Linked DNA regions of Methanococcus voltae PS. The protein of the gene in region 1 binds, or shares a complex with, the protein of each later gene. Links are inferred from orthologs where the notes say so. Each region holds a gene or a part of one and is shown on either strand. Other genes may lie near its edges.

The links. The genes of interacting proteins can lie anywhere in the genome.
Region 2: the proteins of M2325_RS01810 (region 1) and rpl12p are in contact, whole or in part, in a crystal structure (PDB 5H7L), measured with the Pyrococcus horikoshii proteins. The link is inferred for Methanococcus voltae PS from one-to-one orthologs. Residues at the interface, in WP_048053510.1 of Pyrococcus horikoshii: Pro161, Met164, Met165, Phe168, Ser169, Ile172, Val195, Glu196, Phe202, Leu211, Ser212, Val213, Met216, Lys222, Phe223, Asn224; in WP_010886059.1 of Pyrococcus horikoshii: Leu100, Ala101, Gly102, Leu103, Ser104, Ala105, Leu106, Phe107, Gly108.
Region 3: the proteins of M2325_RS01810 (region 1) and dph2 are in contact, whole or in part, in a crystal structure (PDB 6Q2D), measured with the Methanobrevibacter smithii proteins. The link is inferred for Methanococcus voltae PS from one-to-one orthologs. Residues at the interface, in WP_011954157.1 of Methanobrevibacter smithii: Pro482, Asn483, Lys484, His485, Tyr553, Asp555, Glu556, Glu559, Leu560, Leu591, His592, Glu593, Asp594, Ala595, Val596, His597, Arg598, Gly599, Pro600; in WP_011954460.1 of Methanobrevibacter smithii: Met1, Met3, Tyr4, Pro28, Glu29, Gly30, Leu31, Met33, Phe58, His80, Thr124, Gln126, Ser179, Gly180, Asn181, Phe182, His183, Leu185, Tyr201, Asn202, Phe211, Ile215, Arg291, Asp295, Asp296, Gln298, Met299.

What each region holds. Positions count from the first base shown.
Region 1 is NZ_JANUCQ010000001.1:357,644-363,391, reverse strand. Bases 1,218-4,192 are described here. They hold M2325_RS01810 (elongation factor EF-2), read right to left. Parts: upstream 3,810-4,192; coding sequence 1,626-3,809; downstream 1,218-1,625. Other genes in these bases: M2325_RS01805 (30S ribosomal protein S7), read right to left, coding at 4,170-4,192; tuf (translation elongation factor EF-1 subunit alpha), read right to left, coding at 1,218-1,260. In the rest of the region: more of tuf, read right to left, coding at 1-1,217; more of M2325_RS01805, read right to left, coding at 4,193-4,736; M2325_RS01800 (30S ribosomal protein S12), read right to left, coding at 4,917-5,360; M2325_RS01795 (NusA-like transcription termination signal-binding factor), read right to left, coding at 5,528-5,748. UniProt on the Methanocaldococcus jannaschii protein: Catalyzes the GTP-dependent ribosomal translocation step during translation elongation.
Region 2 is NZ_JANUCQ010000002.1:484,537-488,442, reverse strand. Bases 1,241-3,906 are described here. They hold rpl12p (50S ribosomal protein P1), read right to left. Parts: upstream 2,891-3,906; coding sequence 2,591-2,890; downstream 1,241-2,590. Other genes in these bases: M2325_RS05470 (50S ribosomal protein L10), read right to left, coding at 3,089-3,906; M2325_RS05480 (TATA-box-binding protein), read right to left, coding at 1,712-2,257; hisH (imidazole glycerol phosphate synthase subunit HisH), read right to left, coding at 1,241-1,441. In the rest of the region: M2325_RS05490 (pyridoxal-phosphate-dependent aminotransferase family protein), read left to right, coding at 1-660; more of hisH, read right to left, coding at 800-1,240. UniProt on the Methanocaldococcus jannaschii protein: Forms part of the ribosomal stalk, playing a central role in the interaction of the ribosome with GTP-bound translation factors.
Region 3 is NZ_JANUCQ010000003.1:203,344-207,479, reverse strand. Bases 1,241-4,136 are described here. They hold dph2 (diphthamide biosynthesis enzyme Dph2), read right to left. Parts: upstream 3,224-4,136; coding sequence 2,258-3,223; downstream 1,241-2,257. Other genes in these bases: thiC (phosphomethylpyrimidine synthase), read left to right, coding at 3,598-4,136; M2325_RS06620 (L-threonylcarbamoyladenylate synthase), read left to right, coding at 1,598-2,221; M2325_RS06625 (MTAP family purine nucleoside phosphorylase), read left to right, coding at 1,241-1,357. In the rest of the region: ribK (CTP-dependent riboflavin kinase), read right to left, coding at 3-392; more of M2325_RS06625, read left to right, coding at 596-1,240. UniProt on the Methanocaldococcus jannaschii protein: Catalyzes the first step of diphthamide biosynthesis, i.e. the transfer of the 3-amino-3-carboxypropyl group from S-adenosyl-L-methionine (SAM) to the C2 position of the imidazole ring of the target histidine residue in translation elongation factor 2 (EF-2).

The sequences.
Region 1 (5,748 bases):
AGCCATACCAGCTGCTACAGTCATACCCATATCTCTAATAGCGAATCTACCGAGTTGTGGAATTTCTTTAACGTTTTCAATAACCATTGGTTTTGTTGGTATTAATTTAACGATTGCAGCGTCACCAGCTTTTAAGAAGTCTGGGTTTTCTTCTAAAACTTCACCAGTTGCAGGGTTTAACTTTTTGCTTAACTCTGCAAAGGTACATGCAATCTGTGATGTGTGTGCGTGGAATACTGGTGTGTATCCTGCTGTGATAACTGAAGGGTGTTGTAAAACAACAATTTGAGCGTCAAATTCAGCTGCAACTGATGGTGCGTTGTCAACTGGACCTAAAACGTCTCCTCTTTTGATGTCTTTTTTACCTACACCTCTTACGTTGAAACCAATGTTGTCTCCTGGTTCTGCTGAAGGTAACTGTTCGTGGTGCATTTCCACTGTTTTAACTTCTCCTACTGAGCCTGAAGGTTCAAATACAACTTTGTCTCCTGGTCTGATGATACCTGTTTCAACTCTACCAACTGGAACTGTACCTACACCAGTGATTGAGTAAACATCTTGGATAGGTAATCTCAATGGTAAGTTTGTTGGTTTTTGAGGAGGTTGGAATGAGTCAATAACTTGAGCAATTGTAGGACCCTTGTACCATTTTGTGTTTTCTGATTTTTTGAATACGTTGTCACCGTGTAATGAAGCTACAGGGATGAAAGGTACGTTGTCAGGGTTGTAACCTAACATTTTTAATAACTCTTCGCTTAACATTTTCTTCATAGCGTTGTAGTCAGCTTCGTTGAAGTTAACTGTATCCATTTTGTTAATTGCAACAGCTAATTGGTTTACACCTAATGTTCTGATTAAGAAGATGTGTTCTCTTGTTTGTGGCTGAATACCGTTGTTGTGGTCATCTACGTTAACAACTAAAACAGCTGCGTCAGCTTGTGAAGCACCGGTAATCATGTTTTTAATGAAGTCTCTGTGGCCTGGGCAGTCTACGATTGTTACTTCGTATTTGTCGGTAGGGAATTTTTTGTGAGCGATGTCAATTGTAACACCTCTCTCTCTTTCTTCTTTTAAACCGTCCATAACGTAAGCAAATTCGAATCCAGCTTTACCTTTTTCTTCAGCTTCTCTTCTTAATCTTGTAATTACCTGAGGGTCGATAGCTCCACCGTCTAATAATAATCTTCCTACTGTGGTTGATTTACCAGCATCAACGTGTCCGATAAATGCAACGTTCAATATTGGTTTTTCTTTTGCCATATTGTCACCTGTATTTATTCTTGTTTTATTTGATTTTTGTAAGTATAATTTATCTTATCAAGAGATTTCTAAATAAGTATAATTTGTAATATGATAGTAAAAATGAGTATATATATTTTATGGTATATTGTTAAAATCTTTTGGATTTTTCAAAATTAATCATGATTAATCGTGTAAGATTTTTGTACCCTAATTATAATTTTACTCAATTTCACTATTTTTAAATAAGTACATATGAATTAATTGATATTATAAATCCATAATAATTATATTGCAAATTATTATAATCAATTATAAGTTCACTATATTAATTCATATGTAATTATCCTATTTTATAATTATTCTGGTTATTCTAATTATTTTAATTATTCTGTTTTTAAACCTTTTCTTGACCTGATTTGTTGAACAATCTTAGGTTGTATTTCTGCAGGTACCTTTTCGAATCCTGAGAATTCAACGGACCATAAACATCTACCTTGGGTAGCCCCTCTGATTGCACCAGCGAATCCGAACATTTCAGCAACAGGAACGCTACCTTTAATAATTGACATGTCACCTTCTTGTTCCATATCAACGATTTGGCCTCTTCTGTTGTTGATTTCTTTCATACCATCACCCATGTAATCTTGTGGTGTGTTGATATATACTTTTTGCATAGGTTCTAATAATACTGGTTTAGCTTGTGTAATAGCGTCTCTAACACCGAATCTTACCGCAGGAATAATTTGTGCTGGACCTCTGTGGATTGCATCTTCGTGGAAAGTTGCATCCATTAATTTAACTTTTACACCTTGAACTTTCTCAGCAGCTAAAGGACCGTTTCTTACAGCTTCTTTGAAACCTTCGATAATTAACTCTCTAGCTTCGTCTAACTGTACGATACCTCTAGTTAAGTTTGTGATTAAGTTACCGCCCATGATTGACATAACTTTTTTAGCTTCGTCTTTTGGTAAACCAGCTTCTACAAACTTACCTTCTGCTTCTGATGAGATTTTTCTCTTGAAGTCTTCATCTTTTAAGTCGCCTTTAACATATGCTTGGTATACACTGTCTTCTAAAGGTTCTACGATGAAGTACAATTTGTTGTGTTTGTTTGGTGATTTTCCTTCAATTTCAGGGCTTGTACCGTTGATTGTTTCTCTGTAAACAACGATTGGTTCACCAACATCAACTTCGATACCTGTATCTCTGCCGATTTTTGTGTTTGTGATAACTTCGATGTGGAGTTCACCCATACCGCTGATTAAGTGTTCACCGGTTTCCTCGTTGATTTCCACTCTAACTGTGTTATCTTCTCTTGCGATTTGTCTTAATACTTCGATTAATTTTGGCAAGTCTTTTGTGTTTTTAGCTTCGATAGCAACTGTAATAACAGGTTCACTTACGTGTGATAAACCTTCGAAAGCTTGTTCCATTTTGTTTGAGAATGCTGAAACAGTTTCCCCTGCTGTTGCTTCTTTTAAACCTGTAATAGCACAGATGTTACCTGCTGAAATACTTGGTACCTGAACTCTTTCTGCACCCATGAAAACTGAAACTTGTTGAGCTCTTGCTTTTTGTTCTGCACCAACTAAAAACAATTCGTCACCTTGTTTCATTCTTCCTGAGAACAATCTGCATGCTGAGATAGCTCCTGCGTGTTTATCAACGATAATTTTTGTGATAACACCTGCTAAAGGACCGTTAGGGTCACAGGTCATCATTGATTTACCAATTTCTGACTCAATGTCACCTTTCCAAATGTTTGGAATTCTGTACTTTTGAGCGTCAACTGGGTTTGGTAAGTGTTTGATAACCATATCTAAACATACTTCGTGTAAAGGTGCTTTGTCAGCTAATTCTTTTTGTCTTTCATCGTTACAGAAATCAATGATATCTTTGAATGAAATACCTGATTTTTGCATGTATGGTACTGAAATAGCCCAGTTGTTGTAAGCTGAACCAAATGCTACTTTACCACCCATAACGTCGCATAACCATTCTTTTTTGAACTCTTCAGGAGCCATCTTTTCGATTAAAACGTTAACTTCTGCGATGATTTTCATAAACCTTCCTTGTAATTCTTCAGGAGTTAATTTTAACTCGTTGATTAATCTGTCAACTTTGTTTATGAATAATACAGGTTTAACTTTTTCTTTTAAAGCTTGTCTTAAAACTGTTTCAGTTTGTGGCATTACACCTTCTACTGCACAGCATACAACGATAGCACCATCGATAGCTCTCATTGCTCTTGTAACGTCACCACCGAAGTCAACGTGACCTGGTGTGTCGATTAAGTTAATTAAGTGTTCTCCGGTTTCTGACTGGTGAACCATTGACACGTTAGCAGCGTAGATTGTAATACCTCTTGCTGCTTCTTCTTCATCAAAGTCTAAAGCAAGTTGGTCCCCTGCTAATTCTTTTGATATCATACCAGCACCTGCTAAGAGGTTGTCTGATAATGTTGTTTTACCGTGGTCGATGTGTGCACAGATACCGATGTTTCTGATTTTATCGTGGGTTTCCATTAAACTGGTAACCTTTTCTACCATTTTTGCTCTTCTTCCCATTATTTCACCGAATCGAATAATTGATTTTGAAGTTTGAAGAATTATATTTTATTATACTTTTATTATAAATTTAATTTTATAATACATTAGTTAATCTAAGTACAATAATTATTAATATAACCAGTTTAGAATTATTTATCAATTTTATTAATCATATATTAATTAAATGTTAATTAACAAATAATTCATACTTTAAGATTATTGATAAATTATTTAAGATTACAATTTCAACATTTACGAATAAATTGAAAAGAATTATTATAATCATAAATGATGTATCATTTAATACGACTATAATATAATTATTGCATAATTACAAAATTCTAAAGATAAAGAAATGGATATAACTCAATATCTCAATTATCTTGCTGATTGAGCAACTCTTTCTTTTTCTTCTTTTTTCTTTACAGCAAAGCTTTTTTGCATGTCTGCTTTTGAAGCTGAGATTATTTCATCAGCTAAACAGTTTGCAAGTGATTTTTTGTTTTTTCTTGCTGAATTTAAGGTACCTAATGAGATGTTTCTTATAGCAGTGTCTAATCTTCTTACAGGTGAAACGTCAACTGATTGTAAGAATGCGATACCACCGTATGAAATTCTTGTTGTTTCTTCTCTAGGTCCTGCGTTTTCTAAAGCATCAACTAAAACTTGAACAGGGTTTTCCTTTGTTCTTTTTGCGATGATTTCTAAGGCTTCTTCCATAACTGCTAAAGCTTCGTATTTTTTACCAGTATTTGTTTGTTCAGCCATTAATTTATTTAAAACTCTTTCTACAATGTTCATTTTTGATTTATCGAACATTTTCTTTGAGTATCTTCCTGCGGTGTGAGGTACTAAAACAGGTTCTAAGCTAATGTATGACCTTAAGCTTGGATCTTTAACTGTAACAGCTTCACAATCCCATTTATTGAACAATTTAATTTCCAAAATTTCACCGTCCATTGTTATTTTTGTGATTTGTGATTTTGTTTTCCGAATGTTTTTCCGAATTTATTGATAATTATAAATTATTAATCTTAAATTAAGTATTAAGTTAAAGAAATTTAAAATTAAAAGTATTACTAAGATTAAATAAGGTTAAATAAAATTAAAACTTATTTAATGAACTTATCTTTTAACTTTTTCTTGTTTACCTTTAACTAATTCTCTGATTGAGTTTTTACCAACCATTACAACTTTATATCTTACTCCAGGAATATCCCCTTTAGCTTGACCTGTTGGACCACCGATTCCTTCGATAACTACTTCGTCGTGCTCGTCGATGAAGTTGATAGCGTGGTTACCTGGTGCAAATGCGGTAATAACTTTTCCGTTTTTAATTAATTGAACTTTTACACATTTTCTGATAGCAGAGTTAGGTTGTTTTGCTTCGAGACCTACTTTCTCAACAACAATACCTCTTCCCATTGGAGCACCTTCTAATGGGTCAGCTTTTAATTTTAAGCCTAATTCTCTGTTAACGAATTTGTACTGGTGCCATTTGCTTTCTTTTCTTTTTAAGAATAATTTTCTACCTGCAAATTCTCCTCTTGGAGCTTTACTTCCTGCCATTTAATCACCTATGACTAGCATATTCATAATTTTCCAATCGATTATATTATTGCATTATAATTTATTAGATTATAATTTATTATATTATTAAATTAATTATTAATAGTATAATTATATAACAACTAAAAATTTTAATAAATAAATTCAATCGATTTTAAATTCTTAAATTATTCTGCATTTTGTGTTTCGGTAGCTTCAGGAGCTTTTACAGCTTCAGCTTCAGGTTTAACTTCAGGTTTAACCTCTTCAGCTTTTACTGGTGCTTCCTCTTTTTTAGCAACCTTTTTATTGTCTTTTCTCAATCCTGCGATAACTTTGATGTTTTTAACACCGGAAAGTCTACTAACCAAGTCAACTGCGGAATCAATTTTCTTTCCTTTGTCTCCGA
Region 2 (3,906 bases), on another replicon or contig:
GCAATCTACATTGTAGATACAGTTTCTTCATTAGGTGGCGATTACGTAGATGTGGATAAATTTAACATCGACATTTGTGTAACAGGCTCCCAAAAATGTATTGCTGCACCTCCTGGAATGGCAGCTATCTCAGTAAATGACAAAGCTTGGGACGTTATCAATAATACCGAGACTAAATCATTCTATTTGGATATCAAAGCTTACCAGAAAAAATGGGACAGTAGTAAAGAAACACCTTACACACCATCAGTATCAATGACCTATTCAATGAATAAAGCTTTAGAGCTTGTACTTGACGAAGGTTTGGACAACAGATTCAAAAGACACGATAAATTCGCAGAAGCTACAAGAGCAGGTTTAGAAGCAATGGGTCTTGAATTATTCGCAAAAGAAAGAGCAAGGTCTGTAACAGTTACATCTGCTTTATACCCTGAAGGAATAAGTGACAAGGATTTCAGAGGAACTTTAAACAAAGATTACGACGTTTTAGTTGCAGGTGGTCAAGCTCACTTAAAAGGTAAAATCTTTAGAGTAGGACACATGGGTAGTGTAAAAGAGCACCATATATTAGGTACTTTAGCATTAATTGAAGCAGGTCTTAAAAAACTTGGATACAACGCAGGATGTGGCGTTGACGTAGCTAAAGATTACTTATTATAATAAATAAAATGATATGACCAATATATTAATTTATAAAAAAATAGAATTTAATTTTATTTTTTATTATATTATATTATATTATTTTTTTATTTCTTATTTTATTTTTATTTTATATTTACTTTTATTTTTATTTCTATTTTTAAATTAATTCTACAAAGTTTTCAATCATTTTTAAGCCGGATTTTCCACTTTTTTCAGGGTGAAACTGTGTAGCATATATATTATCTTTATTAACTGCACAGGTAAACTTTGTACCGTAATCACAAATACCTGCAATTATTTTTTCGTCAAAAGTTTTTACATAATATGAGTGGACAAAATAAAAGTAGTCATTGTCTTTTATTCCTTCAAATAATGGTATATCTTTGATTTGTTTGACGTTATTCCAACCCATATGTGGTATTTTTGGAACATTGGTAAATTTAACTACTTCTCCATTAAATACGCCTAATCCTGCTCCTTCACTTTCTTCACTTTTTTCAAATAATAACTGCATTCCAACACAGACGCCTAAAAAAGGTACTTTTCCAATATCTTGGGTAATTAACTCTTTTAAGTTTGAACAATTTGTATTTATTTTGTCACATACTTTTTCATCAAATTTAACAGCTTCTATATTCTTTACTGAATCTCCAAAGTTTCCTACGCCAGGTAATACAATTTTATCTGCGGATAATATAATTTCTGGGTCATTTGTAACTTTTACGTCCCTTTCGTAAATTGAAAATGCTTTTTCAATGCTTCTTAAGTTTCCTGCGTTATAATCGATAATGGCAATCATAATTTCACATGCACCTGTATAATTAGTTACTATATAATTTTCTAATAAATCAATAAAATAATGGACTTAACCTAAATTAAAATTAAATTACATAAAAAGTACACAATTATAGTATATATACATATTTTAATATCTCCCAATAATTGTTATTGTATTGATTTAATATGATGAAAATAAAAATTATTTAAAAAATATGCTGTAAAAATAAAAATATACAATTAGTAGTATGTTTTAAAAATGGATAAAATAGGTAATATGTATTAATATTTATTAGTAAAATTCTTCTTCAAGCTCTTTTAATGTAGTCAATATTTTGTTAAATGCAATATATGCGTCTTCAAATTTCTTCAAACCTGTTATAACAACTTTACCGCTACCAAATATTAATACTACAACTTTTGGGTCGCTTAATCTGTATACTAAACCCGGGAATTGCTCTGGTTCGTATTCAGTACATTCTAATGTCGAAATATCATCTAAGTTAGGTTCCATGCCCAATTCGGTTGTAGCAACCATGTTTTGAACGTTAACTTCTGGATTTTCAATTAATTCCATACCTGCTTCTTTAAGCTCTGCAATTATCTTTTTAATAGCTATTACTGCTTCTTCCTTATTTTTAGCACCAGTACAGTTTAATTTACCGCTTCTAAATATTAATAATGCAACTTTTGGGTCGCTTAATCTACAAACTAAACCCGGGAATTGCTCTGGCTCATATTCTGCGTTGTCTAAAACATCTGCAGCATATTCTAAGTCTATATCTGTTCCTATCTGTGTTGAAACTACCACATTAACAATTTTTATTTCAGGTTCCATAGCTCTCACCTATATTACATATAATATAAGTTTTATTTATATAGTATATAAAGGTATTTATATACTTTTTATAATTTATTAAATATAAGTCCCAATTATATTATATTATATTACACCCTATTCTATTATATTCTATTAAATATGCAGAAAATAGTTACTAAATATGTGATATATAACTATATTTAAATTTATAAATATATTTTTATATTAATATATATAATTATAATCTGTAAGATGATATAAAAAATAGTTTAATAATATTAAATGTTCCAAATTAACAAGTTTTATCATATGATTTATTAAAAAGAATAAGAGTATTCGGATTTAATTTAATTATCCGAATAAAGCGCCTAAACCAGCTGCTGCTGCAGCACCGTTGTCTTCTTTTTTCTCTTCTTTTTTCTCTTCTTTAGGAGCTTCAGCTGCTGCAGGAGCTGCTGCAACTGCAACAGGAGCTGCTGCTGCTTTTGCAATAGCTTCTTCAATGTCTACTCCTTCTAAAGCAGCAACTAATGCTTTAACTCTTGCATCGTCTGCTTCTACACCAGCAGCGGTTAAAACTGCTTTAACTGCATCTTCTGTGATTTCTTTATCTGCTGAGTTTAATAATAAAGCTGCGTATATGTATTCCATAAAGTACACCTCAAATACTAATAATTTACTTAGTTTTGTGTTTTTATAATTATTAGTTTTCAGATAATCTATTGAAGTATATATATTTTTTCAATATATACCTTAGATTTTTTTTAAATCGTTATTTTTCCTATAATTATATTTCTATAATCAAATATATTAAATTTATTCATATGATATACTAAAAAATTGAAGATTTTAGAATAATAATCCCATACCTACTGATGCAGGAGCTTCTTCTTTCTTCTCTTCTTCAGCTGCAGGAGCTTCTTCAGCTGCAGGAGCTGATTCTACTTCTGAACCACTTACCATTCCTTTTAATTCATCATCTAAAGCATCTTCACCAGCTAATTTAGCAACTGCTAACATTTGAGCGGTAGCTTTTCCTAATATAGCGTCTGAGGTTTCTGATGTTAAGAATGCGCCTTCAATTGATACAGCCTTAGCATTGGAGAATGCTTTTTGTACGATTGTTTCAATTGTAGCTGATGTTGGAATAACTGCATTAACGGATAAGTTAAATGCACCAGTGTAAGCACTTTGTAATTTAGCGAGGAATTCATCCTCATCAATTTTTAATATTTCAGGGTCGTATACAATTCCATCTTCGTAAACGCCTAATACATTTAAACCTACTTCCATAGGTTTAATATCTAATTTTGATAATACCACGGCTAATTTAGCGGATACTACATCTCCTTCTTTAGCAACGATTGTATCTTCTTTGATACCAATTTTACCTTTTTCGATTGCAGCAGGTAAACCTACAGCTTTCAATTCACTTAAAAATGGTCCTGGTGGCATACCTGTTGAACCAGCTTTAATTTCAATATCACAAGGTGCAGTAGCTCCAGCTTTAATTGGCGCAGGGCTTTTGCTCTCGTTAAGAGTCTTGTAGAGTTTGAATGGGTTCATTTCGGTTGCAATAAGTGCAGCACCTTTTTCCATACAATCAATTAATTTTGTGAATGAAGGATTACCTGTTTCCTCAGCGACTTCTTCAATCGCTCTTTTCA
Region 3 (4,136 bases), on another replicon or contig:
TATTAGACTTCTAACTCAACAATTACAATATCATTATTTTTTAAATTTAAGTATCTTCTAAGATTTAATGGGGATATTATTTCTAAAATGGATTTTGAATGAACTGTTTTCTTAGGGGCAACAATAGAACCTTTAATAGAAACACCGAAGCGGTTTTTTATTGTAATAGGTACAAATTTTACTCCATAATATTTTTCGTTTTTATATTCAAAATCGTCTATAATTTTATAATTTTCAACGTTGATCCAAAAATCACGACCTGTCTTTATATTTAAAGTTCCGAGGTACGGGGTGTATCCTAAATTTTTTTCAAAAGCGAGTTTGTATGGCTCTAAACCTACAAAATATTTTCCCTTCCCTTTTCCACTAATAACTTTCCCATAAAATTTCATTTTTTCGCCATTCAATAATATTATTTCTAAAATTCCATACCGTGCATGGAATATTATATATACTTTTATTATATTTTATTATACATAATAATACATTAATAATATACATATCGATTTAAAATTTACTGAATTATGGCAATTATTGAATAAAAAATATTAATTAAACTAACTAAATTAATTATCAACATAGTAACGGTGTATTTATGATTGGAATTATTGGCGGCACTGGCATAGCGGGTCTTTTAAAGAATGGGGAAGAAAAGATAGTTAAAAATAAATATGGGGAAGCTAAGGTATTAATTGATGAAAACAACGGCGTGGTATTACTTAGTAGACATGGTTTAAATCATAGCACACCACCTCATAAAATTAACTACCTTGCAAACATGTATGCCTTAAAACAACTAGATGTCAAAAGGATATTATCATTAAATGCAGTAGGTTCCTTAAAAGTTGAAATAGAACCTTCATCATTCTTGGTTGCAAATGACTTCATTGAATTTACAAAGGTGAGGAAAAGTACCTTTTATGAGGGCGAAGATGGAAAAGTGGCTCACGTAAATATGTTAGACCCTTTTTGCAGTGATTTAAGGGGAATTTTAAAAGGAATACTGGATAAAAGACAATATGGTTATAACGAAGGTACCTACGTATGTACAGAAGGTCCAAGATTTGAAACAATCGCTGAAATAAACATGTATAAACATTGGGGTCACGTTGTTGGAATGACTGCTTATCCCGAAGTTTCTTTAGCAAAAGAACTTGAAATGTGCTATTGTTCACTTTGCAACATTTCAAACTATTGCTCAGGTATTAAAGATAGCGATTTAACCGTTGACGAAGTACTGGATACGGTAAAATCAATGGAAGCCAAAATAGTAAATGTTGTAGATGACTTTATAAATTATAAGTTTGGAGAACGGACTTGCCCTTGTAAAGATGTAATGAAAAATGCATTTATTTAAGTTTTTAACTCGAAATCTTTTAAGTTTCAAGTTATTAATTTTAACAAATAAATGGATTTCAGATGATTTAAAAATATAAATACGTAATATATATAAAAAATAATAAACTGATAAAATAATAAAATAATAATTATAAATTATCTAAAAAACTAAAACTAAATAAGTTCTAAATCATGGTTTAAATATATTTTAAAAAATAATAGGCTTTATTAACACGATATGTGATTGTACTGGGGTATTATGAAAATTATTCGAAAAGGGGTAGAAATAACACTAAATGAAGCTAAAAAGCATCTTAAAAATGGTGAGATTGCACTATGTCCTACTGATACGATATATGGTATTTGTGGGTATGCTCTCGACAAAAATGTAATTGATAGGATTTATAAAATAAAACAAAGAGATGAATCAAAACCCCTTTCCATAAGTTTACAAAAAAAATCAGATATTGCGAAATACGCATATATCTCAGATATTTCCAAAACACTAATAGAAAAATTTTTACCTGGACCCATTACTTTAATACTACCTAAAAAGGAGTCAATACCTGATTATATATGTAAAGATTATGTAGGTATTCGCGTACCCGATTCAAGAATAATTTTGGAATTATCCGAGATACCAATAACCTCTACAAGTGCTAATATAAGCGGTAGGCCTTCTTCTTATTCTATATCTGATATCGGCAAGGAAATAATGGATAAAGTTGATATTATTATCGATGATGGCGATTGTGAATACAAAAAGCCCTCTACGATTATAAAAATAACAAATAATAGTTTAGAATTAGTAAGAGAAGGTTCTATCTCCTTTAAAACAATTTTAAAAGAATTAGATTTAAAAAATATAATTATAAAAAAATAATTTAAAATAATATAAAATATATCGTAACATGCTAATTTATAAGAAATCATGCTCCATTACTTCGTCAAATATGTATTCAAAGTCTTCTTTGACATACATTTCAAATTCTCGAGCCGTAACAAGTGTTTTATCATAGTTGGAATAATCATCTAATACAATACGTGGACAGGCACAAATGACATACGCATCAACTTTATATATTAAATTTGACGGAGAAATGTTGTTTAAAACGATTGGAGTATACTCAATTTTATTTTCTTCACACAATTCTATCATTTTTTCGAATACTTTGGCTCTACATTGCCCTTTTTTTGTAGATAATACAATACCTACTTTTTTTGGAGGATTTAACATTAATTTTGTTATTTTTCCAATTCTTATTTTAATCATTTTTTTGATTTCAGATTCCGTTATTTCTGAAACTTCCTGAGAAAGTGGATTATATATTTTAACAGTTTTTTTAAACTTATATGCCATCATTAATGGGTGAAATCTACCTGTGCCCACATATAATATTGATTCGTCGTTTTTCCAGTTAGTTATTACCGCCCTACATCCTAAAATTATATTGGGGTTATATTCTTCAAGGCACTTTTTAAATTGAACCGTACTAACTATGGTGGGGTTATTTAGTTCTTTTTGGAGTTTTTCCATATTTTTTTTAAAATCTTCATCTACGTTATAGTAAGCATGAACATATATCACAGGAATCTCTGATTTAACATAGGAAAGCTCTTCATGCCCATAATGAACTATTAAATCAGGATTTAATAACGAGACTTCTCTATCGCACAAGTCACACGCCCCAAAACAAGATTCTCCCCAAATTATCATTTTTGGGATTTCTTCAGGTTTTGTGTTATATTCTATAAACTTTTGACGTAATTTGGATATTTCCAAATCTACAGACCTTTTTAAACCTTCTGGTGCTTGTAAAATAACTTTTTTAGCTTTTGAATTACAAATATAATTATATACGCGTTCTGTTTCTAAATTCCACATTTTTTCACCATTTAATAATAGTTTTAACATATGATTATTTTATAATATTTGAAATATATTTTATTCTTTTTATAATATTAATTTGAATTTAACTTAGGTTCAAATTAATACTTATCATGGGATTTATAAACTAGTTGGCACAATACTTCTTAAACTATAATATTGTTTTAAATATATTAAGTATTTAATAATTGGTAATGGAATAATAATGATTAAAAAATATCCCTAATTATATGATAATATATGTTAAAAACCAGTTAATATATTAATATATTCCGATATATCTTATAATACTATCATAGATATAGTTTATAATCGTATTATCATAATTTTTATTATAATTTAATTATATATTTTATCATATTGGTGAAATTATGACACAAATGACTGAAGCTATTAAAGGTAATGTTACGGAAGAGATGAAATACGTAGCAGAACAAGAAAATATGGACTTAAATCAACTTAGGAAGCTTATTGCCAAAGGATATGTGGTTATTCCTAAAAATATAAATAGAAATACTAAGCCTGTAGGAATTGGTGAAGGTTTATCTACAAAGGTAAATGTAAATTTGGGTACTTCTCCAGATTGTATAGACATTGATTCAGAATTGAGAAAAGTTGCTATTTCAAATAAATATGGTGCAGATGCAATAATGGATTTAAGTACTGGTGGCAATTTACCCGAAATAAGAAAGGAAATAATGTCTAAAACTAATTTACCAATTGGTACGGTTCCTATTTATGAAGTTGGAGTCGATGCTAAAAATAAATACGGAAAAGTTGTAGATATGGACGAAGATTTAATCTTTAACGTTATAGAACGACAAGCTAAAGAAGGCGTTGATTTTATGACGTTACATTGTGGTATAACAAAACAAAGCGTTCAGGCGCTTAACAACGATGAAAGAGTTAT